DNA from 2 places in the Massilia sp. H6 genome. Region 1 is predicted to be linked to the other one. Evidence: predicted binding sites of a transcription regulator. Region 1 holds the regulator's gene; the other holds the start of a gene.
The links. The regulator FliA, encoded in region 1, starts transcription of late flagellar genes. The targets are predictions, from matches to a motif close to CTAAAGTTTNNNNNNNNNNNGCCGNTA.
Positions count from the first base shown of each region.

Region 2: the regulator FliA is predicted to act here: its motif matches at 6,881-6,907, upstream of NRS07_RS06875 (flagellar protein FliT).

Region 1 covers NZ_CP103371.1:3,417,295-3,432,015, reverse strand. Annotated here, with positions in the region: gene flhF (flagellar biosynthesis protein FlhF) at 12-1,400, shown strand; gene NRS07_RS15425 (antiactivator of flagellar biosynthesis FleN protein) at 1,393-2,220, shown strand; gene NRS07_RS15420 (RNA polymerase sigma factor FliA) at 2,289-3,017, shown strand; gene NRS07_RS15415 (flagellar motor protein) at 2,999-3,742, shown strand; gene motD (flagellar motor protein MotD) at 3,758-4,516, shown strand; gene NRS07_RS15405 (hypothetical protein) at 4,577-5,074, shown strand; gene NRS07_RS15400 (M35 family metallo-endopeptidase) at 5,150-6,268, opposite strand; gene NRS07_RS15395 (M35 family metallo-endopeptidase) at 6,491-7,528, opposite strand; gene NRS07_RS15390 (bifunctional diguanylate cyclase/phosphodiesterase) at 7,847-9,904, shown strand; gene NRS07_RS15385 (PAS domain S-box protein) at 9,933-13,178, shown strand; gene NRS07_RS15380 (NnrU family protein) at 13,228-13,917, opposite strand; partial or broken gene NRS07_RS15375 (IS1595 family transposase) at 14,116-14,388, shown strand; gene NRS07_RS15370 (flagella synthesis protein FlgN) at 14,473-14,721, opposite strand, start outside.
Region 2 covers NZ_CP103371.1:1,538,179-1,552,899, forward strand. Annotated here, with positions in the region: gene NRS07_RS06840 (DUF2282 domain-containing protein) at 1-106, shown strand, start outside; gene NRS07_RS06845 (DUF692 family multinuclear iron-containing protein) at 111-1,850, shown strand; gene NRS07_RS06850 (DUF883 family protein) at 1,847-2,131, opposite strand; gene NRS07_RS06855 (RNA-binding S4 domain-containing protein) at 2,266-2,478, opposite strand; gene fumC (class II fumarate hydratase) at 2,545-3,942, opposite strand; gene NRS07_RS06865 (FimV family protein) at 4,032-5,096, shown strand; gene NRS07_RS06870 (HDOD domain-containing protein) at 5,492-6,463, shown strand; gene NRS07_RS06875 (flagellar protein FliT) at 6,549-6,830, opposite strand; gene NRS07_RS06880 (bifunctional 2-polyprenyl-6-hydroxyphenol methylase/3-demethylubiquinol 3-O-methyltransferase UbiG) at 6,974-7,591, shown strand; gene NRS07_RS06885 (CsbD family protein) at 7,663-7,839, shown strand; gene NRS07_RS06890 (AI-2E family transporter) at 7,903-9,021, opposite strand; gene NRS07_RS06895 (CsbD family protein) at 9,200-9,418, shown strand; gene NRS07_RS06900 (S9 family peptidase) at 9,507-11,738, opposite strand; gene NRS07_RS06905 (MATE family efflux transporter) at 11,811-13,247, opposite strand; gene NRS07_RS06910 (hypothetical protein) at 13,419-13,736, shown strand; gene NRS07_RS06915 (lipid II flippase Amj family protein) at 13,965-14,721, shown strand, end outside.

The DNA.
Region 1 (14,721 bases):
CGGAGAATAAGATGAACGTGAAGAAATTTACAGCGGCTAGTTCCCGGGAGGCGTTGCGCAAGGTGCGCGAGGCGCTCGGCCCGGACGCGGTCATCCTGTCCAACCGCCCGGTCGACGGCGTGGTCGAGATCCTGGCGCTGGACAACGATGACGTTGCCTCGTTGTCTGCTCCGAGCGTCGAAGACACGCCGCCGCCGTTCGGCGCCTTCGACAACGATTTCGACCCGGAGCCGGTGTTCTCCCGCGCCGCGGCGGCGTTTGCCCCTGCGTTTGCCGCGCCCGAGCGCCGCGCCGCTGCCGCCGAGGTCGTTCCGCCTACCTACGCCAACCGCCGCGCCCCGGCCCCGGAAGCCACCATCGACATGGCCGCCATGACGTCGATGATGAGCGCCGCGATCTCGCAGGCCAAGGAATCGGCGGCCGCCGAGATGAGCGGCATGATGAGCGAGATCCGCGCCATGCGCGGCATGATGGAATCGCAGCTGGCCGAGCTGTCGTGGAACAGCACCACCCAGCGCGAGCCGCACAAGACAGCGGTGCTGCGCGACATGCTGGCTGCCGGTTTCTCGGCGACGCTGGCGCGCTACCTGGTCGACAAGATGCCGGCCACGAAAGACGCCGCCGAGGCACTGCGCTGGATCAAGACCGTCCTTGCCCGCAACCTGACCACCATCGCCAACGAAGACGACCTGCTCTCGCGTGGCGGCGTGTTCGCCCTGGTCGGCCCGACCGGCGTGGGCAAGACCACCACCACCGCCAAGCTGGCCGCGCGCTGCGTGATGCGCCATGGCGCCGACAAGCTGGCCCTGATCACCACCGATGCCTACCGTATCGGCGGCCACGAGCAGCTGCGCATCTACGGCAAGATCCTGGGCGTGATGGTGCACTCGGTGAAGGACGAAGCCGACCTGCGCATTGCCCTGAAAGAGCTCAAGAACAAGCACACCGTGCTGATCGACACCATCGGCATGTCGCAGCGCGACCAGATGGTGACCGAGCAGGTGGCCATGCTCAGCGGATCGGGCGCCGACGTCAAACGCCTGCTGTGCCTGAACGCGACCTCGACCCACGAGACCCTCAACGAAGTGGTGCGCGCCTACCAGGGCAGCGGCCTGGCCGGCTGCATCATGACCAAGCTCGACGAAGCCGCCTCGATCGGCAACGTGCTCGACGTCGTGATCCGCCAGAAGCTGAACCTGCACTACATCTCGAACGGCCAGCGCGTGCCGGAAGACCTGCACCTGGCCGACCGCGCCATGCTGGTCGATCGCGCCTTCCGCGGCAAGGCCGCTGGCAACACCCTGGCCGACGCCGACCTGCCGCTGGTGCTGGCCGCTGCCGGCGCCAACGCGGGCAACCTGCATAACGACCGCAGCCTGCGCGAGGTGTCCCTTGGCTAGTTTCGATTTCGACCAGGCCGAAGGCCTGCGCCGCATGCTGCAGGGCCCGCGCCCGCGCATCGTCACTTTTCTTTCTGCCACCCCCGAAGACGACAAGGGCGCAATGCTGGTCAACCTGGGCGCCTCGCTGGCCCAGCTGGGCAACGAGGTGCTCATCGTCGATGCCTGCGAACGCGAATATGGCGTTGCGCGCCGCCTCGGCATCCAGCGCGCCGCCACGCTGGCGCACGTGGCGCGCCAGGAGTGCGGCCTGAACCAGGTGCTGCACGCGGTCCCGCAGGGCTTCTCGGTCGCCTCGCTCGGCCTGGCCCAGCGCTCGGAAGGCGATGCCGATGCGCGCCGCCTGGCCAAGACCTTCGACGTGCTGGTCAAGCAGGCCGGCATCGTGATGGTAGACGGCGAGCTCGGGCCGGACGGCGAATTGCCGCTGCCGCTGATGGCGGCCTCGGAGATCGTGGTCCAGGTCGGGACGTCCGCCACCTCGATCACGAATGCCTACGCGCTGATCAAGCATTTGTCGCAACAGCTCGGCCGCCGCCCGTTCGGCATCCTGGTGACCGGTGCGACCGAGGCGGAAGCCAAGGTGGTATACGATAATATGTCAACCGCGGCAACACGCTACCTGGCGGTGACGCTCAATTCGATGGGCGCGCTCCCGGCCGACGAATACCTGCACCGCGCCGCGCGCCTGGGACGGTCGGTGGTCGATGCCTTCCCGCTGGCGGGTGCATCGGTGGCGTTTCGCCAGCTGGCTGGCAAGTTCGCGCTGCACGCGCTGCCGCAGGCGGTCCGGGGAGGCGGTACGCAGTTCGGGGCCTAGTCCGGCTTGTAACCCCTGGCTCACCAGCCCCGTAAAGAAGAATAGACAAAAGAATAGACAGCGAGCGCATGTACACGGTCAAGGGAATAACGGACAAGAACCATCTACTGACGGAGCACATGCCGTTGGTGAAGCGTCTTGCCCACCACATGAAGGCCAAGCTGCCGCCTTCGGTGGAAGTTGATGACCTGATACAGGCCGGGATGATCGGCCTGCTCGACGCGATCAACCGCTACGAGGACAACCACGGCGCCCAGTTCGAGACCTATGCGGTGCTGCGTATTCGCGGCGCCATGCTCGACGAACTGCGCAGCAGCGACTGGATGCCGCGCAGTACGCGCCAGAACATGCGCAAGGTAGAAGCCGCGATGGAAGCGCTGCAGCAGCGCCTCGGGCGCCCGGCCAGCGAATCCGAGATCGCCAAGTCGCTCAAGATGTCGCTCGAGGACTACCAGGACATCCTGGGCGACGGCGGCGGCCACCAGCTGCTGTACTACGAAGACTTCCATGCCGACGAGGGCAGCGACAACTTCCTCGACCGCTATGCGGTGGACGATGCCGATCCGCTGCGGGCGCTGCTCGATACCGACTTCCGCCAGGCCGTCATCGACGCCATCGACCGGCTGCCGCCGCGCGAGAAAATGCTGATGGGCCTGTACTACGAAGAAGAACTCAACCTGAAGGAAATCGGCGCGGTCATGGGCGTGAGCGAATCGCGCGTGTCGCAGCTGCACACCCAGGCGGTGTCGCGGCTGCGTGCCTCACTCAAGGAGCAATTGTGGACTGGGCCAGCGTAGCCGGGCTCGCGCTCGCGCTCGCGGGCATCCTGGTTGGCCACACGCTCGATGGCGGACGCTTTGCGTCGCTGGTCCAGCCGGCCGCCTTCGCCATTGTGGTGGTCGGCACCTTTGGCGCGGTGCTGCTGCAAAGCGAAACCCGCAGCTTCCTGCAAGGCCTGCGCATGCTGCGCTGGGTGTTCTTTCCGCCCAAGTCGGGCCGCGACAAGCTCTCGCGCGAGATCGCCTTGTGGAGCCTGACGGCGCGCCGCGATGGCCTGCTCTCGCTCGAGCAGTACATGGGGACCAAGGACAAGTTCATCCAGAAAGGCTTGCGCCTGGTAGTGGACGGCATCAATCCGGACAAGATCCGCAGCCTGCTCGAGAGCGAGATCAACGCCTACGAATTTTCTCAGCGCCAGGCCGCGCGCATCTGGGAATCAGCGGCCGGCTACGCGCCGACCATCGGCATCCTGGGCGCCGTGCTGGGCCTGATTCATGTAATGGAAAACCTGTCGGATCCGGCGCGCCTGGGCTCGGGCATCGCGGTCGCTTTCGTGTCGACCGTGTACGGCGTGGGATTGGCCAATCTGTTCTTCTACCCGGTCGGAAACAAGCTCAAGGCCATCGTCACGGACAAGGTGACGCAGTACGAAATCCTGGCCGAAGTCTTCCATGACCTGGCCAGCGGCGACCACACCCGCGTAGTCGACGAGCGGGTAGCGTCGCTGCTCGCGCGCCACTAGCGCGCGGCTGATCCCATGGCGCGCAAACGCTACGATGAATCCTCCGGCGCCGGCGAGCACCATGAGCGCTGGCTGATCTCGTACGCCGACTTCATCACGCTGCTGTTCGCGTTCTTCGTCGTCATGTACGCCATCTCGATCGTCAACGAGGGCAAGTATGCGGTGCTGTCCGACGCGCTGGGCAACGCCTTTGGCGGACGCGGCGCGGCGCAGCAGGTCAATACCCACGTGGAGCCGGTGCTGCCGCTGTCGCACATCGTCAACCGCAAGCGCGCGGAAGCGGCGCGGCGCGAGCGCGAACGCTTGCAGGCGCTGGCCGAGAACCTGTCGGCCACCTTGCTGCCGCTAATGAAATCGGGGCAGGTGCGGGTAACGCAAAATGCGCGCGGCATCGGCATCGAGATCAATGCCAGCGTGCTGTTCGAACAGGGCGAAGCGGTGCTGCACCGCGACGCGCGCGAGGTGCTGCGCCAGGTGGCAGACCTGCTCAAGGACCATCCGCACCGGATCGAGGTCGAAGGTCACGCCGACGACCTGCCGATCGCGACGCCGCAGTATCCGTCGAACTGGGAACTGTCGGCAGTGCGCGCGGCCAGCGTGGTACGCTTGTTCATCGAGGGCGGTGTTGCGGCGCCACGGCTGTCTGCCATCGGGCATGGCTCGACGCGGCCGGTGGCGCCCAACGACAGCCCGGTCAACCAGGCGCGCAACCGGCGCGTTGCTGTCATGATCCTGGCCTCGGCGCCGGAACCCCTGGCGCCAGGCCTGCAATAGGCGCATGAAATAAAATTTCGTTTTTGCCGTCTGTTTGAAATATTCTTTCAAGGAGTACGAATGCATGTCAAACGCTTCCTTCCGCTGTCCTTTCTCGTACTCGGTGGCCTGGTGAGTGCCGTCGGCGCGGTCGAAAAAGACGCGGCAGTACGCCACCGGCTCGAGGTCGAGACCACCGGCGGCAAGGTGCAGGTGCGGCTGACGGTCGAGAACGGTGGCGAGAGCACGATCTACGTGCCGCGCGAAGTCGCCGCCGGCGACGAGCTCACCGGGCGCCGCTTCGAGGTGCGCGAAGTCGTCGGCGGCAAAGCGGGCAAGCCGCTCGACTACACCGGCATGATGGTCAAGCGCGGCGCGCTCACGGCGCAGGATTACCATCCAGTGGCGCCGCACACGATGCACACGAATACCATCGACATCACCCCAAGCTATGCCTTCAGGCAGGGCCGGGGCAACTATCAGATCGACTACGACGGGCCGTGGCTGGCCGACCTGGCGCAGCTGGACGCGGTGCAGCACAGTCCGGCGCCGCCGGTGCGCTTTGGTTTCAGCCGTTGATACGGAATATCGACGCAAGTCGATGCGTCCGCCCGTGGTGCGGCAAGGTTCACCGCACCACGGGGTGGTCCATGCTTAATTCAATGCCGGCGTATTTTCCGCAAAATACTCGTGCGAGTCGGCGTTGTCCACGGCCTGGGCCGGATTGCTGATCGCCAGGTTGGCCGCGCCGGTCTGGCCATACACGTGGTCATCGGTGCCGGCCACCACGTTGAAGTGGCTCATCTCGTGCACCAGCGTGCCGCCCTTGGAATCGGTGCCGGTCATCGGCGCGGTCCAGAACGCCTTGCATACGTAGATCTTGTACGGCTGGGTTGGATACACGTAGGCATAGTAATTCTGGTTGCAGCCGCAATCGACCACCACCGGCTTGTTGGCGAAGGCATCCTTGATGGCGGCGAAGTGCGCCTTGACGGTGGCTACGCGGCTGCTGTTGTTGGCGCCGAACCACTTGGTGTAGCGGGTGCCAATGACGCCGTTCTGCATATAGGTGTCGCTGCTGTTGGCCATGTTGGTGCCGGCCGCCATTGCCGAGGCGATGGTGCTCTGCTGCGAAGTAGTGCACTTGCTGTAGCTCAGGCTGGCCGTTGACGGCTGTTCGGCGGCGCGCTTCATCGCTTCGATGTCGAGCATGGTCTGCGACTTCTCGCCGCGCGGCACGCGGCCGTCGATCCAGATCGAGGCCGGCGCCGAGACCAATGCATTGTCGGCGCTGGTGGCGTCGCGGGCGGCGGCGCCCGCGCGGCCATTGGCTTGCGGGCTATCCAGGAACAGCTGGGGCGAGACGGTCTTGTAGCTGATCTGGTAATCGCCGCTGACGCTCATGTCGTACAGGCCGGACAGTTCCACCTTGACGGTATGCGAAGCGCCCGGCTTGAGCACGAAATAATCGCTCCTGGTTGGCGCCGCGCGCTTGATGTGGGCGCCGAGGTAGGGCACCGGCTCACCGTCGCGCTTGACATCGAACAGCGCTTCCTCGATGCCGCTGAACGGGGTGCGCGATTTCAGGATGTAGTGCGGCGTGTCGGACGCATTGGTGATGGTGACCTTCACCACCACGTCGTCTTCCTTGCCCAGCGTGTTCTTGTCGGGCACGACGCTGACCGTCACGCCCTGAGGTGCGGCCATTGCGCCACAGGCCACCATCAGCGTTGCTGCGCCCACTGCCGATTTCACGATGCCATTCCAGATCATATGCATTCTCCGTATGAAAATAGTTATGTGGCCTGACTTCGGCCTTATCGAGTTACTCCGATAACATGGCGTTAACTCAACTGCATAGTCTCGAAACGATGAGCAGGTGTAAAGACGATTCGTAACGAACGCACCAATTTTTGTTAAATCTCAACAGCGCATTCAACGGCTCTATCGTGCGCTGGAAATTTGTCAGTACAAGTGCTAGAAATTGCTAATCGTCTATTGCTGCGGGGGCGAATTCTCCCCGAAATATTCATGGGAATCGGCGTTGTTGGCCGCGCGCGCCGGGTCGGTGCGCGCCAGTTCGGTCGCCCCCGATTGCCCGTACACATGGTCGTCGGTGCCGGCCACCACGTTGAAGTGGCTCAGCTCGTGCAACAGGGTGCCGCCGCGCGAATCGGTGCCGGTCAGGGGGGCGCTCCAGAAGGCCTTGCAGACATAGATCGTGTAGGGCTGGGCCGGGTACACATAGGCGAAATACGTGGCGTTGCAGCCGCAGTCTATGGTCAATGGCTTGGTCTCGAAGGCATCGCGGATTGCCGCGAAGTTCTTCGTGACCCTGGTTGCGCGCGCAGGCTCATGCGCGCCGAACCAGGTGGCATAGCGGGTGCCATGGCTGCTACCAGCGCTCAGGTAGGCATGTCCATCGACCGTCATCGCGCGTCCGGCATCGACTGCCGCGGCCAGTTGTTCTTGCTGGGCATTGGAACATTTTTTGAACGCCAGCCCGTTGCCGGCGGCGGCCTCTTTGGCAGGGGGGCGGGCGCCGCGTGGCAGGCGGGCGTCGATCCAGATACTGGCCGTATTCGACGCCAGCGTCCCGGTGACCATGCGCGCGCTGGCGCTGCCGAACAGGCCGGCGGCGGCGGTACGATAGCGCAGGGTGTAGGCGCCGGTGACGTTCATCTCATACAGCGCCGACAACTCGACGATGCTGCTGATCGAGGCGCCCGGCTCGAGCCGCACGTAATCGTTCGGGCCGGGCGCTGGCCGCTTGGCCTCGATACCGAGGTAGGGCACCGGCTGGCCGTCGCGCTGTACCTCGAACAGCGGCGCCTGTATGCCTTCTACCGGGGTATGCCATTTCAGGATGAATTGCGGCGCCAGCCCGGTATTGGACAAGGTGACCTGGACCTGTACATCGTCGCTACGGGAAAAGCTCTGGCGCAGCGGCTCGAGCGTGACGCTGACATCCTGGGCCAGCGCCGAAAGCGAGGCAAGGGCCAGCAGGCAGGAGAGGGACGGGCGCAGTAACATGGCAAACTCCGTGTCTGAATGGGATTCGGTCCAATGTGCTGCCAGCGCCGGCGGCCTGCTTTGTGCGATCCCAAAATCTATTGGCTATTAGCAATAAACCAGACGGCGTGTATGGGGTATTTACAACAGCGCGTAGGTTCCACGCGGATCTGCTCGATTCGGTACGCATTGATTGCTATCATGGAATGACACTATCCTTGCGTAAACATTGTCGCTGGCATTCACGCTGCCGTCGCCGTACCAGCTCCTGCCATGACATTTCCCTCCAGCCCTGGATCGTCCGTTTCCCCTGCATATTCTGACTGCAGTGAAGCCGGCATGCAGAACCAGAATTACCTCGAACAAGTGATCGACGCCATGCCCGCTGGCCTGGTGGTGCTCGATGCCGGGCTGCGGGCCTGTTCGATCAACCCGATGATGGCCGACCTGCTGGGCGTGCCGGACGGTTTGCTGCGCGAACAGCGGCTCGCCCTGGGCGACCTGATCCCGTGTCCGGAGCTGGCGCGCCATGCCACCGAGGCGCTGGCCTCGGGCGAGCCGCATGACCATGTGCTGGTCACGCTCGACGGCCGCGCCGACGGGGTGCGCTATGTCGACTTTAATATCCGCCGCACCCGCAAGGACGGCGCCTGGCTGTTGCTGTTGATCGGCCAGGATATTACCTTCCACCGCAAGGCGCGCCTGCGGCTGCAGGAAAGCGAAGAATTCTTCCGGCTCACCTTTAACCAGGCCGCGCTCGGGATCGTGCTGCTCAAGGCGGACGGGCGCGTGCTGCGCACCAACAGCAAGATGTCGCAGATCCTCGGGTATTCCGAGGTCGAGCTGCTGCAGCGATTCTTCCAGCAGCTCACCAGCCCGGAAGACCTGGCCGAAGAAGAGTTGCTGATCAAGCGCTTGAAGTCGGGCGAGATCGGCGAATATCAACACGAGAAGCGGCTGCTGCGGCGCGACGGCGCCCGGGTATGGGTCAGCGTGAATGTATCTGTAATGCGCGACGCCAATGGCAGCCAGCGTTTCATCTGCGTGATCGAAGACATCCAGCGCCAGAAGCATGCCGAGGACGCGCTGCTGCGCATGGCCAACCACGACGCCCTGACCGGCCTGCCGAACCGGGTCCTGATGCAGGACCGCCTGGGCCAGGCCATCATGCATGCGCTGCGCGCCGGACGCCAGGTGGCGGTGATGTTCATCGACCTGGATCGATTCAAGCATGTGAACGACAGCCTGGGCCACGATGCCGGCGACGGCCTGATCGTCGAGATCGCGCGCCGACTCTCCAGCAGCCTGCGCGAAAGCGACACCGTGGCGCGCCAGGGCGGCGACGAATTCGTGGTGGTGCTGCCGGACCTGGCGGGACCGGACGACGCGGCGCATGTCGCGCGCAAGCTGCTGGAGAGCCTGGCCCAGCCGCTGACGCTGTGCGGCCAGGAGGTGTTCCCGTCCGCCAGCATCGGTATCGCCATGTACCCGCGCGATGGCCAGGACAGCGCCGGCTTGCTCAAGTCCGCTGATAGCGCCATGTACGGTTCGAAAGGGCAGGGCGGTAACCATTATTCGTTCTACACCGCCGAGATGGGCGCCCAGGCGGTCGAATACCTGCGCATGGAAGGCGCGCTGCAACGCGCCTTGCAGCGCCAGGAATTCCTGCTGCATTACCAGCCGGTGGTGGACATCGGCACGGGCGTAGTCAGCGGGGTCGAGGCGCTGCTGCGCTGGCAGCCGCAAGACCGCGCGATGGTGTCGCCGGCCGACTTCATTCCGCTGGCCGAGGAGACCGGCCTGATCGTGCCGATCGGCGAGTGGGTGCTGCTCACTGCCATGGAGCAGCAGGTGAAGTGGCGCAATGCCGGCTTGGCTCCGGTGCGGATCAGCGTCAACCTGTCGGCACGCCAGTTCCTGGGCCAGGACGTGGCCCAGTGCGTGGCCGGTCTGCTCGCGCGTACCGGCTGCGACCCCCGCTACCTGACGCTGGAGATCACCGAAAGCGTCTTGATGGAAAATCCGGTCGCGGCCACCGAGACCATGGGCCGCCTGGCTGCCATGGGCGTGCAGTTGGCGATCGACGATTTCGGTACCGGTTATTCGAGCCTGGCCAGCCTGAAGCGCTTCCCGATCCACAGCCTCAAGATCGACCGCTCGTTCGTGATGGACCTGACCCAGGACGCCGACGACGCGGCCATCGTCAATGCCGTGATCGCGCTGGCGCACTCGATGAAGCTCAACGTGATTGCGGAAGGGGTCGAAACGCACGAGCAACTGGCCTACCTGTCGAAACAGGGCTGCGACCAGATGCAGGGCTTTCACTTCAGCCGGCCGGTCGAACCGGGGCGGATCGAAGCGATGCTGCGGGAGGCGGAGACAGTCCCGTATAATTAAGGATGACCCTTTCCTTCCGAATCCTTTCATGAGTCAAGCTGGCATCGCCCCTGTGTGTGCCCAGGTATCGTTTCTCAAGAACACGGGGGAGATGGGAGAGCTGATCGCCCGCTTCGACTGGTCCACGACCGGGCTGGGCCCCATCGACGCCTGGCCGCAAAGCGTCAAAAGCACGGTATCGCTGATCCTGCATTCTTCTTTCCCGATCGTGACCATGTGGGGCGAGGCCGGCGTCATGATCTACAACCGTGGATATGCGCAGATCGCGGGCGACAAGCATCCGGCGGTGCTCGGCGTTGGCGTGCGCGAGGCGTGGCCGGAGACGCGCGACTTCAGCGACCAGGCCATGCGTGCCTGCATGGCCGGCACTACCCTGCATTACGCGAACCAGGAACTGACGCTCAACCGCAACGGGCGCAGCGAGCAGATCTGGTTTAACCTGGATTATTCGCCCATCATCGGCGAAGCCCAGCTGCCGGTCGGGGTCATGGTCATGGTGGCCGATACCTCCGACAAGGTGCGGGTCGAGCGCTTTATCCAGGGCGAACGCGCGCGCCTGCAGTCGATGTTCAACCAGGCACCCGGATTCATGGCGATGCTCGAGGGGCCCCAGCACCGGTTTGTGCAGGTGAATGAGGCTTACCGGGCGCTGGTAGGTTTCCGCGAAGTCCTGGGCAAGACCGTGGCCGAGGCCCTGCCAGAGGCGGTCGAGCAGGGCTTTGCCGATCTGCTCGACCGCCTGTACGCCAGTGGCGAGGCGTTCTCTGGCGTCGCGACACCGTTTGCCACCGTGGCGACCGAGCACGCGCCTGCCAAAGAGGTGTTTGTCGACTTTGTGTACCAGCCGGTGCGCGACGAGCGCGGTGCGGTGTACGGTATTTTCGTACAGGGTGCGGACGTGACCGGCCGCGTGCTGGCCGAGCAATCCATGCGCGCCAGCGAAACGCTGTTCCGGACATTGGCGCAAGCCTTGCCCAATCAGGTCTGGTCGGCGCTCCCGGACGGCCAGCTGGACTGGTTCAACGACCGTGTCTACAGCTACTCGGGCCTGCAACCCGGTGAGCTCGACGGAGAACGCTGGGGCGAAATCGTGCACCCTGACGACCTCGGCACTACGGCAAATACATGGAGCCGCGCCCTGGCCAGCGGCAATATCTACGAAATCGAATTCCGCCTGCTCGATTGCGAAGGCAACTACCGCTGGCACCTGTGCCGCGCCGTGCCGGTGCGCGATGGGGCAGGCGCCATCACGCGCTGGGTTGGCACCAGCACCGACATCGAAGACCAAAAGGCCGCCGCCCACGCGCTCGCCACTCTCAACGACACCCTGGCCGAACAGGTCAGCCAGCGCACTGCAGAGCGCGACCGTATCTGGCGGCTGTCGAGCGAACTAATGCTGGTGGCCGACTTCAGCTCGATGATCGTGGCCGTCAATCCGGCCTTCACCACGGTCCTGGGCTGGGATGTGGGCGACCTGGTCGGCACTTCCTTCCTCAACCTCGTGCATCCGGACGACGTGGAGCCGACGCTGCGCGAGGTGTCTAGCCTGAGCGAAGGCCGCACCACCTTCCAGTTCGAGAACCGCTACCGCCACCACGACGGCAGTTACCGCCTGCTGGCCTGGTCGGCCTCGCCGGACGTCGGCTTCATCCATGCGGTAGCGCGCGACGTCACCGCCGAGCGCGAAGCCGCCGCTGCCATGCGCCGCACCGAACAGGCTTTGCAGCAGTCGCAGAAGATGGAAACCATCGGCAAGCTCACTGGTGGCGTCGCGCACGACTTTAACAATCTGCTCCAGGTTATCGCTGGCAACCTGCAACTGCTGGGCACCGACGTTGCCAGCAACCCGCGCGCGCAGCGCCGCGTCGACAATGCCATGGGAGGCGTGCTGCGCGGCGCCAAGCTGGCCAGCCAGCTGCTGGCCTTTGGCCGGCGCCAGGCGCTGGAGCCCAAGGTGGTGCGCATTGGCCGCAATGTCTCGGCCATGGACGACATGCTGCGGCGCGCGCTGGGCGAGGCAATCGAGATCGACACCGTGATCGAGGCCGGACTGTGGAACGCTTTCGTCGACGTCTCGCAGGTTGAAAACGCGATCCTCAACCTGTGCATCAATGCGCGCGACGCAATGGACGGGGTGGGCAAGCTGACCATCGAGCTTGGCAACGCCTGTCTCGACGATGACTATGCCGCGGCGCACCCGGACGTGGTGCCCGGCCAGTACGTGATGATTGCCGTGGGCGACACCGGCAGCGGCATGCCGCCGCATGTGGTGGCGCAGGCCTTCGAGCCGTTCTTCTCGACCAAGGCCGAAGGCAAGGGCAGTGGCCTGGGGCTGTCGATGGTGTACGGATTCGCCAAGCAGTCGGGCGGCCACGTCAAGATCTACAGCGAAGTCGGGCTCGGGACCACCGTCAAGATGTACCTGCCCCGTTCGCTCGAAGCCGAAGACGCGCTGGTCCCGCTCGACCTGCGCGAACCGGCCGGCGGTAGCGAGACCATCCTGGTGGCCGAAGACGACGAGGGCGTGCGCGAGACCGTGGTCGAATTGCTGGGAGAACTAGGCTACCGGGTGCTCAAGGCGTCCGACGCCAACAGCGCGATGGCAATCGTCTCCAGCGGCATTCCGATCGACCTGCTATTTACCGACGTGGTCATGCCGGGCCCCATGCGTAGTCCCGACCTGGCGCGCAAGGCGCGCGAAGCCATTCCCAACCTGGCGGTATTGTTCACGTCCGGCTATACAGAAGACGCCATCGTGCACGGTGGACGCCTCGACGCCGGCGTCGAGTTGTTGGGAAAACCCTATACCCGCGCCGCGCTTGCTTCCAAGATTCGCCATGTGCTGGCCAACCGCGACCAGCGCGCCGGCGCGGCGCGCGAGCTGGCCAGGGCCGGGGCCCAAGCGGCCGCGGCCACCACGCAGCCGGCCGCCCAGCGGATCGTGCTGGTCGAAGACGATGAAACGCTGCGCACGATCACCACCGAATTGCTGGAGCTGCTCGGCTACGCGGTCGCCAGCGCCGCCAGCGGCGAGGCGGCGCTGGCCATGCCCGAGCTGGCAGTGGCCGACATCTTGATGACCGATCTGGAGTTGCCCGGCATGGCTGGCGAGGAACTGGCCAGCGCCGCGCGCAAGCTGGCGCCCCGGCTGGGTGTCGTGTTCGCATCCGGACGCCGCACGAACATTACGCTCGAGCGCTCGGCGGTGCTGGGCAAGCCGTATGACGTCGATGCGCTCAACGCGGTGCTGGCACACGTGGCTGCGATGACTTGATCGCTGCAGCGTCAGCACCGACGCGACTGGCAATGTTGGGTCGCTTCGCTCACCCCAGCCAGCGCCAGATGCCAGCCGCCCGGCCCGCCATCGGGATGTGGGCCCAGGTCGCCAGCAGCCAGAGCACGATGCCACCGCCTAGCGCATGCGCGCCGAAGGCGCCGAAGCGCGCCCGGCCCTGGACGATGGCCGCGAAGGGCCAGTAGCTGGTGCGGGCCTCCCATGCGGACCAGGCCTGCGGATCGAGGGTGCGCTTCTTGCGGTCCTGGAGCGCCGCCCCGACCAGCGACAGCACGATGATGGCCACCGCCACGATGATATTGCGCGTGACCGGATACACCAAAATGTGCACCCCGCCCCAGATGGCGAACGCCCACAGCATCGGATGCCTGGTAATGCCGTACACGCCGTGCGCCTGGGCGCTGGCCGCATTGGTCGCGCCTGGCATGGCCGGGTTGCGAACCAGCGATCCGAGCAGCAAGATGGACGCGACCAGCATCAGGATGGTGGCCAGTACCCACATTCCGTCGCCGACGCTCCAGAACGGGACCGACTCCGGGGTTTTCGGGTAGGCCCAGGCCATCGCGCCCAGGGTGGCGAATGCGACGAGGGAGTAGACGGCCAGGAAGCCTTTGTCACCGAGCGCGCCCACCAGCGGACGGCGCAAAGGATGCGACAGCAGGAAATGCGAGCCCACGAAGGCGCTGGCAGATGCCAGCAGCAAAATCGGTGCGTCCATGCGCTGCTCCATCGTGATGATTGGGGTGCGCTAACTGTAGCATAGGGCCCGGCTGGGCAAGGACGACGCTGTTCAATTTGCCCGCGCCATGCAAAAGGCGCTGTACCCGTTAGCTATGGATGAGCACTGAACTGCTGAGCTGAACTGCTGAGCTAATTTGCGGTCCAACCCCTGTCGATCTCGATAGGGGAGTGGTGGATGAAAACGCCCAGGTTTGCCAAGCTGTTTGCCCAGCTTCCCATGCTTAACCAGACCCAGCGGCTGCAAGTGCTCGATGCCCTGCATCCCGCAGCCGGCCTCGACCGGGTAATCGCCCTGATTGGGCAGATCCGTTCGACAGCGCGGCGCTGTCCTCAGTGCAGCTGTCAGCGCTATCACCGGCACGGCCAGGCCAACGACCTGCAACGCTTTCGCTGCTGCCAGTGCCGGCGCACATTTAACGACCTGTCCGGCACGCCGCTGGCGCGTATCGCATTCGGAGTCATCCACAGCCAACGGTGACAGCGCCATGCAAAACGGCCGCCGCAGCGACCGTTGTCAGGGATGCGGGACGACTCAGCCCACCACGAAGCGCTTCGACGGCCCGCTTGCTACCGCCTGGCCGCTGGCGCCGTAGACGCCGCCCGCATCGGGACCGGCCGGCATGCGCATGGCGTTGAGCACGCCCTGGTTGTGGGCCAGCTGCTTGTTGATCAGCATGCCGTTGACGCGGTTGAGTTCCTTGGCCTGGCCTGCGAGGTCGAGCAATTGTTGCCATTGGCTGCGTGCGGCCGCGTCGGCGGCGGCGGTCAGCCACGTGTCCAT
Region 2 (14,721 bases), 1.9 Mb from region 1:
GAAGTTCGTTGCCAAGGGCACGTGCACCAGCATCGGCGGCGCGCTCGTTCCAGGCAAGGCGCAGCCGGCCAAGGCTGAACCGGCCGCGCCGGCGCCGCAGAAATAAACCGATGTCGGTCGCGCCCGCGGGCGCCAGCATGAAGGCCGGGGTCGGCTTGCGCGCGCCGCATTACCGCGCCTTTCTTGAAGCACGACCGGCGCTCGGCTTCATCGAAGTCCATAGCGAAAACTACCTGGCCCGCACCGGCTGGGACTGGCATGTACTGGCTACGCTGCGGCGCGACTACCCGGTCAGCCTGCATGGCGTGGGCCTGGGCCTGGGCTCGGCGCGCGGCTTTTCGCAAGAGCACCTGGCGCGCGTGTGCGCGCTGGCCGAGGCGGTCGATCCTTTCCTCGTCTCCGAACACCTGAGCTGGGGCGCACTGGCCGGCCGCCAGCTCCACGACCTGCTGCCCGTCACGCTCACACCTTCGACGCTGGCGCTGGTGTGCGAACGCGTCGAGCGGGTGCAGGATGCCCTTGGCCGCCGGCTGCTGCTCGAAAACGTCTCGACCTATGTCCGCTTTCGCGCGGATGCGATGAGCGAGGCGCAATTCTTGGTGGAGCTGGCGCGCCGCACCGGCTGCGGCATCTTGCTCGATGTGAATAATCTCTACGTCAACCAGCACAACCACGGCGCCGACGCCCTGGCCGCGCTCGATGCGCTCGCGGCGCTGCCGCCGGGCAGCGTCGGCGAAATCCACCTGGCCGGCCACCTGGCCACGCCGCTGGCGCTGCTGGACCACCACGGCGCGCCAGTGGCCGAGCCGGTGTGGCAGCTGTACCGCGCCGCACTCGAGCGCTTCGGCCGGGTACCGACCCTGGTCGAATGGGATGCCGAACTGCCCGCGCTCGATATTCTGCTGGCCGAGGCGGCGCGGGCCGACGCCGTCGCCCACGATGTCGCGCCGGCGCAGCCCGCGCCACCCGCGACCGCGCCGGCAGCGCCGGCAGCGCCGGCATGGGGGCGGCACACCGCAAGCGACGACGACCTGGCGGAACTCCAGCAGCAATTCGGCGACGCGTTGCTCGATCGCCGTCACGAAGCCAGCCTGGCGCCGCTGCTGGCAGCGGGTGGGGTAGAGCGCTTGACGTTTTACCGCGGCAACCTGGCCGCTGGCTGGGAGCGCGCGCTGGGCGAGGCTTTTCCGGTCGTTCGCCAACTCGTCGGCGAAGAATTCTTCCAGGGACTGGCGCGCGTCTATGGTAAGGCAACGCCCTTGCACGACCCCGACCTGGCCGGCTTCGGCGTGCACTTTGCGGGTTTCCTGGACGGTTTCGCCCCGGCCGCCAGCTTGCCCTATCTGCCCGACATGGCGCGCCTGGAATGGGCGGTTCACCGCGCCTGCCTGGCGCCGGACGCGGCACCGGCTTGCATCGAGGTGCTGGCGCAGCTGTCGCCGCAGGCGCTGGCCGCCGTCCGCTTCACCCTGCACCCGAGCCTGGCGCTGCTGCGTAGCCGCTGGGCAGTGGTGCCGTTATGGCAGGCGCACCAGGCCGGTGGGCCGGCGCTGCCGTCACAGGTGCAGGTGCCCTGCGTGGCGCTGGTGCTGCGGCCGCGCTGGGCGGTCCAGGTGGTGGAGCTCGATCGGCTGGAAGGTGTCGTGCTGGAGCAGTTACTGGCGGGCGCCAGTTTTGGCGAGGCGCTCGATGCCATGCTGGCCTGCGCGGCAGACGGGAAAGAAGAATCGGGCGGGGCTGCGCCGGACATTGGCGCCATGCTGCAAGGCTGGTTCAAGCTCGGCGTGGTGGTGTCGGTAGTGACGGGCCCGCAAGGCGCGGCGCCCGCCGGGGCCGGCCAGCCGGCTTAATGAAAGGCGCGCAGGATGCGCTGCTCGCCAGAGTAGATCTGGAAGCGTTCGTTGGCGGCGCGGGTGGCGGCCATCATGCGCTCGAGCTGGGCGTCTTCGAAGCGCGCCAGTTCTTCGTTGGCCGCTTCCAGGGCCAGCGCCAGCTTGGCACGGGCGTTCTGGTATAGCGCGCTGGTGTAGTGATCGGTGTTCTTGAGCAGTTCTTCGGCGTTTTCTATCACCATACGCAGATCGCCGATGAGCTGCTGTTGCGATTGCGCGCACTGGTTAGGGGTTTCCATTGCTTCACCTTTTGCCGTTGATATTTGTCGATGCCTGATGACTTAAAATATAAACAAGGAAGCCCCGTTCTGTTTGTTAGCGCGCAAACATAAGCCCGCCAATAAACCGTAATTCTGCAGCCGTCTATCGCCCTTTATTGCACGCGAATCTGTACATCGCCCAGCGTTACCAGCTGGCCGCGGCGGATCTTGGCTGTCTTGCGGAGCTCTTGCTTGCCGTCGACCGACACGTCGCCGCTGGCGACCATGTGCTTGCCGGCGCCGCCGCTGTCGGCCAGGCCTACCAGCTTGAGCAGCTGGTTGATCTCGACGAATTCTGATGTCAAATCGAAAACTATTTTTTGCATTCTATCCTCGGGCTGGGTAAGGGGGGCGTACGATTGATGAGCGCCTGGGGGGAATCGATCGTGCGCTTACTCGACCACATCGGGCCGGGTCATGTCGATTGGCACGATCCACTGATCAAATTGCTGCGCGTTGACGAAACCGGACTGCAACGCGGCCTGGCGCAGTGTCAGGCCCTCGTGCGACGCGGTCTTGGCGATCTGGGCGGCGCGATCATACCCGATGTGCGGGGCCAGTGCAGTCACCAGCATCAGCGATTTTTCCATCAGCTCGGCGATGCGATCGTGGTTGGGCTCGATACCCTGGGCGCAATGGGTGTCGAAGGAACGCATGCCGTCGGCCAGCAGGCGCGCGCTTTGCAGAAAATTATGCGCGATCATGGGCTTGAACACGTTCAGCTCGAAATTGCCCTGCGAGCCACCGACCGTGATGGCCACGTCGTTGCCGAACACCTGGCAGCACAGCATGGTCAGCGCTTCGCACTGGGTCGGATTCACCTTGCCAGGCATGATCGAGCTGCCCGGTTCGTTCTCGGGGATGCTGATCTCGCCCAGGCCCGAGCGCGGGCCCGATGCCATCCAGCGCACGTCGTTGGCGATCTTCATCAGCGCGGTGGCCAGGGTTTTCAGTGCGCCGTGGCTGGATACCAGGGCATCGTGCCCGGCCAGCGCCATGAACTTGTTCGGCGCGGTCTTGAACGCCAGTCCGGTGAGCGAGGCCAGTTCGGCGGCAATGCGCTGCGCAAAGTCGGGGTGGGCGTTCAGGCCGGTGCCCACGGCCGTGCCGCCGGCCGCCAGGGCCAGCAGGCCGGGCAAGCTGGAGCGGATCGCGCTTTCGGCAAATTCGAGCTGGGCGACATAGCCCGAGAATTCCTGGCCCAGGGTCAGCGGGGTGGCGTCCTGCAGGTGCGTGCGGCCGATCTTGACGATGTCGTCGAAGTCGCGCGATTTGCGCAGCAAGGTCGAGCGCAGCTGGCCCAGCGCCGGCAGCAGGTTTTTCGCGACGGCCACGGCCGCCGCCACGTGCATGGCAGTGGGGAAGATGTCGTTCGACGATTGCCCCATGTTGACATGGTCGTTCGGGTGCAGCAGGCGTTGCTCGCCGCGCTCGCCGCCCATGAGCTCCGAGCCGCGGTTGGCCAGCACCTCGTTCATGTTCATGTTGCTCTGGGTGCCGGACCCGGTTTGCCAGACCGCCAGCGGGAATTGGTCCGGGTGTTCGCCGGCCAATACTTCGTCGGCGGCGCGGATGATGGCGCCGGCCTTGTCGGAGGGCAGCTTGCCCAGCGAGCGGTTGACGGCGGCCGCAGCGCGCTTGACCTGGGCCAGCGCGGCGACCAGTTCCGGCGCCATGCGTTCGGTCGAAATATGGAAATGGTGTAGCGAACGCTGGGTCTGCGCGCCCCAAAGACAGTCTGCCGCTACCTCGATCGGGCCGAAACTGTCTTTTTCAATCCTGTTTTCCATGGGCATGTCCTGTCGAATGCGATACTGGGATTAAAGAGTTTATCGCAATGTCCGTTAATGACGCTTGGGCTTCATTTTTGGCGTTCGATATGGCTTGCCGCCTTTTACTGTTATTGCTGTGTACGCTGCTGGGCGCCGGGCCCGGACCGGCCCAGGCCGCCGAGCTCGGTGAGCCGCGCGTGAGCTCCTTCATCGGCCAGCCGCTGGTGGCCGATATCGAATTGATCATGCTCGAAGACGCCGCCGCGCCGGTCCGGGTGCGCCTGGCGCATCCGGACGTCTACCACGGCGCAAACGTCGGTATGCCACCCGTGTTGTCGACGCTGACATTTTCCGTGATGCGGCGCGAGGGGCGCCAGTTCCTGCACATTACCTCGCTCAAACCGGTCGAACCGGCGCACCTGCACCTGTACCTGGAGCTGGTCGACGGCGCGCAGCGCAGCGTGCGCCTGGCAACCCTGTGGCTGTCGCCCGATCCGCAGCCAGCGCCGGCGCCTTTGGTAGTGGCGGCCGTGCCGCCGGTCGTGGCCAGCGCAGCGGTACCCGAGCCGCGTCAGCTGCGGATGGAAGCGCCCGTGCCCGCGCCGGTCCGTCCACAGCCAGCCGTGGTTGCCGCGCCGCGCCTGGCCAGGGCAATCGCGCCGCCCCCAGCCAGGCCGGTGCCGGTGCCGGTGCCGGCAGCGTTGGTCGCGCTTGCACCGGCGCCCGCCGCCTGCGCGCCGCAAGCCAATCCCGAACAAAACACCTGCGCCGTGCTGGAGGCGAAGAATGCCGCGCTGCTCGGGCAGCTCGACGGGCTCGAAGACAAGGTCAAGCTGCTGCAGGTAGCGGTCGGCGCGGCACCGACCCCCGCGGCGGCGGCGGGGCCGGCCGCCGCACCGATCAAGCCGAAGAAGAACCAGCCCGCCGCGCCGCCGCAGGCCGCTACGCCATGGCTGCTGGTCGCCAGCGCCATCGCCGGCCTGCTGCTACTGATTGCCGGCGCAGTAATGCTATGGCGCCGCAGCAAGAAGGGCAAGGGTGGCGCTACGGCGCGCCATGTGGAGCCGACCGTGCCCCTGGGCGCGCGCCTGAAAGCGCGGCTGGGCGGCTTGGGCAAGACGGCAAAGGCGACGCCAGCCGCCGCCGCGCACAACTCGTCTACACAAGCTTGATTTTTACGTTATACTTAAATTGTGGTCGTTTAGATCACAAACGGCACAGAGGTCTGGCGCAGTCACCAACGATAGCGTGGCGCGGAAAGCAGACAACGTTGAAGAAACGCCTGTGTCCGGAAGCGGTTCGCATGCCAACTGCGGCAGCGAACGCCGGATGCAACCGGCAAGAGGCGACGCCAGGAGATACCTGGCGCTCGCTCTCCCTCATTCCATGTCCGAGCATCGCGCTCGGCAGTTCATGTCCGAGCATTGTGCTCGGCAGTTAGACCCAGGCGCCCGCGGGCGCCGTTGGCGTTTCCAGCCGGGTTTTCTTTGTGCTACCCCATCTGCATGACCGCCATCCTGCCCACTACCGAACGGCGCTACAATCCTGTCTATCGAAGCGGGCTAGCATGAAAAATTGGATCAATCGTTTATTGAGCAGCAGTGCAGACACCCAGGCGCAGGCGGTCGAGGCCGAGCCTGCGCATCTTGATGCCGCCAATCCGGCCGATGCCGGGCAGGTCGACGCGCTGTATTACCGTTGGCTGCTGGGTTCGGCCGGCGAGCTCGCACTGCCAGAAACCGAGCACCATATTCTCGATCAGGTGCGCAGCCTGGCGCACAGCCCTGGCCTTGCTGCCGAACTGGTGCCGCGGGTGCCGGAGCTGATCCCCAGGCTGCTGCGCAGCCTGCGCGATGACAGCGTCAGCACCGGAGAATTGGCGCAGCAGGTGGCGCAAGACGTCGTGCTGGTCGCCGATGTGCTGCGCGAAGCCAACAGCGCCTATTACCGGCCGCTGACCCCGATCAAGACCATGGATGCCGCCATCATGCTGCTGGGGCAGAATGGCTTGCGCATGCTGCTGGCCCGGGTCGCTTTTCGCCCGATCATCCGCATGCACGAGGCCGGTTTTGCGCGGCGGGTAGCGCCGCAGGTCTGGAACCATTCCGAAAAATGCGCGGTTGCCGCCAGCCTGATGGCGCCGGGACTGAGCGCCGACATTTTCTCTGCCTGCCTGGCCGGGCTGATGCAGGATGTCGGCCTGATCGTTGCCTTCCGCCTGGCCGACCGGGTTTGCCAGAATGGCAAGGTGCCGGCTTCCCCCGAATTCGGTATCGCGCTGCTGGCGTGCAGCCGGCAATTGTCGGCGGTGATCGCGGCGCACTGGGATTTTCCGGGCGAGGTCACGCAGGCTATTGCACAGGCGGGCGAACCGGACGCGTCGAACCTGGCACAGTCTCTGGCGCAGGGAGACCATATTGCCAAGCTGCGCATCCTGATCGATGCGGGAATGCTCGCGCAGGACGATGTCCTGGTCACTGAAGGATTGAACAGCTTCCAGCGGCGTTGCCTGGGAAAACTGAGCAAGCTGGAAGACTAGCGCACCAGCCGAGGCCCAACGCCATTCCGTCTTGCCCGCAATAACAAAGGCACCCGCAGGTGCCTTTGTCCGAATTGCTGGCGAATCAGTGCGCGCACAGGGCGCGGTCCAGCTGGCCCATCCACGGTTCGGTGACGTCGCGGATCGCGCGGTCGTTGGCCATCAGCTGCTTGATCAAGTCGATCTTGCGCTGGCGCTGGGCGCCTTCCAGCGCCGGCACGCCGCACAGGGCAGCAGCGGCAGTGACGCTTGCCTGCACGTTCAAGGTATCGAAAGCTGTCCAGTCGCCCGCCTGTGCCGCGCTCTTCATCTGGCCGCTTACGCCAGCGAGTTTGTCGTACATCGAGAGAACGTCGTTCGATTTCATATGAGCACCAAGGCAGGCTGCAGCGGCTGGATTGCCGGCTGTCTTCCCATTTACGGATGCGTATTCCGGAACTTTAGGGTTACGGACAAAATAATCGACATATTTTTTTCGGCGATAATACGGCATCACTCCCAGGCACGCCCATGACCCCCGACGACATCTCTCACCGCACGCTCGAGCATTACAACCTTAATGCCGAATCCTTTTTCGCCGGCACCATCGACCATGACGTGCGTCAGAACATCGATGCGCTGCTGGGCGCGATCGAGGCACCGGCGCCATTGACGCTCCTCGATCTCGGCTGCGGTCCTGGCCGCGACCTCAAGACCTTCACCATGCTTGGTCACAAAGCCATCGGCCTGGACGGCAGCGAACGCTTCGCCGAGATGGCGCGCGACTACAGCGGTTGCGAGGTCTGGTGCCAGGATTTCCTGCACCTTGACCTGCCCGCGGACACGTTCGACGGAATTTATGCCAATGCCTCGCTGTTCCATGTACCGAGCGCCGCACTACCGGCGGTGCTGGCACAGCTTCATGGCGCGCTGAAACCCGGTGGCGTCCTGTTCAGCTCGAATCCGCGCGGCGACAACCAGGAAGGCTGGAACGGTCCGCGCTATGGCAGTTATTACGACTATCCTGCCTGGGAGCGCTACCTGAGCGCTGCCGGCTTCGTTGCCCTGCATCATTACTATCGCCCGCCAGGCCTACCGCGCGAGCAGCAACCCTGGCTGGCCAGCGTATGGCGCAAGCCGAAGTGTTAAATGGCGAACGGAGCGATGCCGTGTTTGCGCCTAAGGTAGAACTTCATTCACAAGCACACGAGGTGATTGCAATGAACGAAGACCAGATCAAGGGCAAGGCCAAAGACGTCGGCGGCAAGATTCAGGAAAAAACCGGCGAAGTCACTGGCAACCGCCAGCAGCAGCGCGAAGGCATGTCCAACCAGGCCGAAGGCAAGGTGCAAGAGAAGGCCGGCGATGTGAAAGAAAGCATCAAGGGCAACCGCTGACACGCATTGATTGTTGCTACGAAAAAGCCGCGCACCGCGCGGCTTTTTCGTGGGCCGCCGCAATCAGCCCTGCGTGTGATCAAGCATGCTTCGGTCTCCCAGTACATCCTCGATGTAGAGCATCTTGACCAGCACCGCCAGGCCAGCGGCCAGCGGCGTTGCCAGGGCCACGCCCGCAAAGCCGAACAGGGTGCCGAATACCAATTGCATGACGATCACCAGTGCCGGCGGCAGGTCGACCGCCTTCGCTTCGATCAGCGGCTGCAGCACATAGCCTTCGATCATCTGGATGCCGACGAACAGCAGTAGCGTGTACAGCGCCAGGTCAGGGCTGATCGACAGCGCCAGCAGCACGGCCGGGATGCCAGCCATGATCGGGCCGAGGTAGGGAATAAAGTCGAGCAGGCCCGCGATGATGCCCAGCACCAGCGCCAGCGGTACTCCCAGCAGGCTCAGGCCGACTGAAGTCACGATGCCCACGATCAGCATGGACGCTGCCTTGCCCAGCAGCCAGCTGGACAAGGTTTGCCCCAGTTCGCGCTGCACTTCGCGTGCGCGCGGACGCTGGCTTTGCGGCACCAGCCGCACCAGCCCGTTGGTGTAGAGCTGCGGCGAGGTGGCGAAATAAATGCCGACGAACAGGATAATGATGATATTGCCCAGCGTCCCGATAACGCCGCCGAAGAACAGGCCGGCGTTGGGGACCAAAGCGCCCATCTGCTTGACGACCTGCTCGGGAGGCGGCAGCTCGGCCACGATGCGCCTCAAGATCGGGTGCTGCTGGACTTCGCTTTGCAGGCGCTCGACGGCGGCCGGGATTTCTTTCGCCAACTGGCCGGACTGTTCGGCAATCTGCGGCGCCATGGCCCAGCCGCCCACGCCAATGATCGTGCACAGCAGGGCGACCACCAGCGCCAGCGCGAGCTTGCGATTGATACGCAGCCTGCGCCCCACGATGTCGCTGAGCTTGTAGAACAGGATGGCGCACAGGATGCAGGCAAATACCAGCAGCAGCGCATCGGCTGCCAGCACCACCGCGGCCACGCCGGCGCCGAACAACACGGCAATGCCGCTGATCATGGTGGCGCGGCGTGCCACGCGGGCCTGGGACTGGGCCTGGGGCTGGGTCTGGGCCTGGGACTGGGGCAGGTCAGCGGCAAGATTGTCTTGTGGGTCGTTCATGGTTATCGGTCCGTGAGCGGGCGCGCCGCGTTGATAAAAGATTAGCATTTATCAAGCAATATCGCGCGCCGGGGCACACTCGCGCGCTATGTGCGAACGCGTACAGAAGGACACAGGCAACTAACTTATTCTGGACTCAACACATGGCCATCCGGACATGTTTTCTTAGGAGAAGACCATGAACAAAGACCAAGTTGAAGGCAAAATGAAAGACATCGGCGGCAAGATTCAGGAAGAATTCGGCGATGCAATCGATAGCCCTGAGCAAGAAGCCAAGGGCCTGGCGACCCAGGTCGAAGGCAAGACCCAGAAGAAGCTGGGCGATGTGAAAGAAGCGCTGGACGATGCGACCGATACCCGCACCACCACCACCACCACGACGACCCACCGTCCATAATCGCTGATCCAGCGATGTGCAACAGCCGCCCCAGGGCGGCTGTTGTTATTTACATGGCTGCGGCCAGCGCTTGGGGTAGCAGCCGGTCCTAGTTTGCCTGCACCCCACCCAGGTGTTTCTTGAAGAAGGCTTCGATCATCCCGTACACGTGGCGCTGGTTGACCTTGCCCGAGATGCCGTGCTTGGCGCCTGGATAGGTCATCAGGTCGAACTGCACGTTGCGCTTGACCAGTTCGTCGATCAGGCGGGTGGTGTTGGTAAACAGAACATTGTCGTCCGCCATGCCATGGACCAGCAGCAGCGGCGAAGTCATGCCATCAAGATGCGCGAATACGCCACTGCGCTGGTAGGCTTGCGGATCGGACTTCGGGGTGCCACCCACATAGCGCTCGGTATAGTGGGTGTCGTACAGTGCCCAGTCGGTCACCGGCGCAACCGACACGCCCATCGCGATCTTGCTTGATGCCGCCGCCAGCAGGCGCAGCGTCATGTAGCCGCCATAGCTCCAGCCAAACACGCCCACCCGCTTCGGATCGACAAAGCTCTGCTTCGCAAGCCAGTCGATGCCGGCCAGCTGGTCTTCGACTTCGACCTTGCCCAGGTTGTTGTAGAGGGCGTCGGTAAAGGCGCGTTCGCGGCGGCCCGAGCCGCGGTTGTCGAGGCGGAACACCACGAAGCCCTGTTGCGCCATGTACTGGTCAAAATAATTGCCCCAGGTGCGGGTGACGCGCTGCGAGTGCGGACCGCCATACGTGAACAGGAAGACCGGGTAGCGCTTGGTCGCGTCGAAATTCGACGGCTTGATGATCGAGTAGTGCAGCACCTGGCCATCCTTGGCCTTGAGCGTGCCGTATTCGGTCGGCAGGTGCTCGGCCATGTGCTTGCCATAAGGGTGGCTTGCGTTGAGTTCGTTCTTTTCGAGCCATTCCACCATGCTGCCGTCGGCGCGGCGAATCGACACCTGCGGCGGTGTCGTCGGGCTCGAATAGGTATCGACGAAAATCTTGCCGTTGCCCGAGAATGCCGCTTCGTGCCAGCCGTCGCCACTGGTAATGCGGGTCGGCGCGCCGGCATTGCTGCCGTCGAGCTTGAGTGCATAGGTCTGCTTGTCGATCATGGCGTCCTTGCCCGACGAGATGTAGAGCTTGCCGGCTGCTTCGTCGACCGCCAGGATGTTGTCCACGCCCCATTCGCCCTTCGACAACGGATACTGCAGCTTGCCGTCCAGGCCGATCAGGTAGAGATGCTTGCGGCCGCTGCGCTCGGAGGCCCAGATGAAGGCCTTCTTCTGCTTCAGGAAGCGCAGGTCGTTGTGGATCTCGACCCAGGTAGGCGAAGTTTCGCTCAGCAGCGGACGCTGGGCCAGGGTATCGACGTCCACGGCAACCAGGTCGAGGCGCTTCTGGTCGCGACTCTGGCGCTGGTACACCAGGGTCTTGGCGTCGGCGCTGAAATCGGCGCGGACCAGGTAGATGTCCTTGTCGGGACCCAGGTCGACCTTGCGCTGCTGGCCGGTAGCCGGGTCGACGATCATCAGTTCGATCAACACGTTCGGGTCGCCGGCGGCGGGGTAGTGCTGGTCGATCACTTCGGTGCGGTCGGCAAAGATCTCGAAGCGGCGCACCACCGGCACCGGGGCTTCGTCGTAGCGCCGATAGGCAATGGCGGAATCGTCCGGCGCCCAGTAGTAACCGGTGTGCTGGTCCATTTCTTCTTGTGCGACGAACTCGGCCTCGCCGTTGTGGATCGTGCCTTTGCCGTCGTGGGTCAGCTGGCGCTCGGCGCCGGTCTGCAAATCGATCACGACCAGGTTCTGGTTGCGCACGAAGGAGACGTAGCGGCCCTTCGGCGAAATCTTGGGATCGATTACATTGCCCGACGCCACCTTGCGCGGCGCGTCCGGCCGGGCGGCATCGACCAGGTAGAGGTCACCGGCGATCGGCACCAGCAGCTTCTTGCCGTCGGGCGACCAGTGATAGGTCAGGATGCCCGACAGGCCGGCGGTACGCGCGCGCTCGCGCCTTGCCTTTTCTTCCAGCGACAGTTCTTCGTTCGGCACCAGGCGCTTGGAATCGACCAGACGCTGGGTGGTCTTGGTCTTCATGTTGTATTCCCACAGGTCCTGCTGGTGCTGGTTGTCGGCACGGCCGCGCAGGAAAGTAACGCGTTCGCCGTCCGGCGACACGCGCAGGTTCTTCACGCCGGGACCGGCCAGGGCGGTGTCGCCGTAGATGCGGTCCAGCGTCAGGCGTTCGGCCGAGGCCGGAACGGCCGCGAAGGTGGCCGCGCAAGCGGTCAGGAGGAGCAGGAGAGGGCGCATGAAATGTCTCTGGTAGAAGTTAATCAGCAACAACGGCGGAACGATACCAGAGTCCCTCTTGAAAAGCTGTAATTACGTCGGCACTTTCCCGGTTGCCGCTACTGGCGCGAGCGGCGCGGCGCGGATGCGCTGGCGCGCCAGTTTCTCGAACGACCAGGTCAGGAGCACGGCCGCCACCGTCAAGGCCACGACCAGGCCGATCCAAAAACCAGTGGCTTCCATTGGCGCGCTCGGGGCCCACGCAAACCATGCCGGCGCCAGACCCAGGATATAGCCGAGCGGCAGCGATATGCCCCAGAAGGCGACCAGCTGGATGAGCATCGGCGGGCGTGTCACCTGGTAGCCGCGAATGGCCGAGGCGGTTGCGACCTGGACCGCATCGGAGAGCTGGAACAGCGCCGCGAACAGCAGCAGGTGGGCACAGGCGGCCTGCACCGCCGGGTCGGAGGTATAGGCGGCCGCAATCTCCCAGCGGAACACGGCGATGCACAGCGCCGACAGCGCGCCGAACGCGACCGACATCCCGATCCCGACCCAACCGGCAAAGCGCGCGCGCTCGGGCTGGCCTTCGCCCATCGCCTGGCCGACGCGCGTCATCATGCCGATCGATAGGCTCAGCGGCACCATGAACATCAGCGAGGCGAAGTTCAGCGCAATCTGGTGGGACGACACTGCCACCACGCCGAAACGCGCCACCAGCAGGCTGATGAGTCCAAAAGCGCTGACTTCGGCGAAATAGGTAACGCCGATCGGCAGGCCGATGCGCAGCATCTGGCCGATCGCGCGCCAGTCCGGGCCTTCCCAGCCGGTGAAAGGCGTGGTCATGCGGTAGACCGGCGACGCGCGAATCCAGAACACCATCGCGGCGAGCATCAGCCACATGCCCACCGCCGTCGATACCGCGCAGCCGACCGCGCCCAGCGCCGGGAAGCCCCAATTGCCGTACACCAGCAGCCAGTTCGAGCCCACGTTGAACAGCAGGCCGAAGATCGCGATCCACATGATGGGGATGGTCTGGTTGATGCTGGTGGTATAGCCATACAGGGCCCGGAAGCAGGCAAAGGCCGGCATGCCGAGGCTGATCACGTGCAGGAACAGCGCCGCCCGGTCGGCAACCGGCTGGTCCAGCCCGACATGGTCGAACAGCAAGGTACACACATTCGCGAACAGGCAGGCCACCAGGCCCACGAGCACGCCCTTCCACAGGGACTGGCGCACCGAATGCGGAATCTGGTCGAAGCGTGCCGCGCCGATCTCGTGCGCCACGACGGTGTTAATCGCCATCATCGTGCCCATCACGGTGACCAGCACGATGGTCCATACCGAGGTGCCGAGCGACACCGCGGCCAGCTCTTCGGCGCTGACATGCCCGGTCATGGCCACATCGGCCACCCCCATGCCCACGGTGGCCAGCTGACCCACCAGCATGGGCCAGGTCAGGCGCCAGAGCGTGGCAATTTCGGTGCGGACTGGCGAGGTGGCCGTGGCGGCGGAGGTGGCGGTGGACATGGGCAGGCGACAGATAGGAACAGCCCGCCATTTTACTGACTAAGAGCGCCTAACAAAACCCTCTAGTTGCTCAGCAGGCAACAGCCGAGTACACTGAGCCGTGCCAACCGTCCGCTTTCGGCCAGAAGCGGTCATAGCCAGAAATTTAAACGACGTTCTCAACTCGTCCCCATGAAATTGATCGATGCGATTTTCCTGTCGGCTCAGATGCCAGAAGACTCTGTCATATGCGCACGGGCGCCATTTCACCAGAGCAGTGAAGCAATGATCGTTCAGTTCGCGGACGACTTTTCGATTCCGCCGCACGTAACGCAGGAAGGCTATGCCTATTTCCTTGAGACGGACGGCGTGACAGAACTGCTTGAAATGATCAGCCAAAAGCGCAGCTCTAGAGAAACAAAGGCTGAATTTGTCTGCTACTACGCTTCATGGGATGCGTACCCGGCGTTTTACAACGATCTAGAAGACGCAGCCACGCCGACTGAATAACCGCTTCGGGTCGATTCCGGTCGGTCGTGACCGTCCGTTACTTTTCCAGCCTGACATAGTGCTATGCTGAACCGAACGGCCGGGTTCGGCCACAAGCGGACGTTTAAAGTTAACACCAGCGGGTAGATAGCAACTACCTTGACGCTGCTGCATACCTCGTAGCAAGCATGGTGATAAGATTGCAAATTATCCGCAGCAGCCTGCTTCGGTTCCAACTGAGACTGCCTCGTGGATGCACAGCTCCTCCTAATCTGTTTTCTTACGTTTGTGATCCACCTCATAGGTACCCTTGCATATTCGGTCCGGATTGCAGGGGTGCGTACGAGACGGATCGCTGTCTCTTTTGCCCTGTTCAGCATCCTGGTTCTTGTCTCACGAACCTCAAATTCTTTCCTTGGTCCTTTTTTGGCAAAGCGAGTGGAGACCAATCTCGATAGCGTGACGCACGGTGTGCTTCTCGACGATTTCCGTTGGCTCCTTGTTTCCGCCAGCCTTGCAACCATTGCAGGCGCATTTCTGATCCCAACATTTCAGCGAGTGTTTTGCCGCGCGGTGCTGCATTTTCAGGTCCACCGTTCTGTCCCCAAGCTGATCCTGCACGGGTTCTTTAAAGGCGGGCTGTCATACGTGAAGGATGTCGCCAGCGTCCCAGCTGCAAAGAACATGACCGACATTCGTTCAGGCCACGGCGTATCGATCAGGATCACCATACTCAACGTTGTGGCGACCGGGCTCTGGACTGTCGGCGTTTTCGCCTCGCTCTATGCAGGCGTCCTCGATCCTTCGGTGAGGGTAACGTCGAGTACCCTGTCTTCAATCATTAATGGCGGCGCAACGATTATGATGGCCATATTTATCGATCCCCATATGTCCGGGATGACTGACGACGTACTTGAAGGCAAAGTTACAGAGTCCCAGTTCAGGAAAGCGATCGTCTGGCTGGTTGGAAGTCGCCTGGCGGGGACAGTCCTCGCGCAAGCCTTGT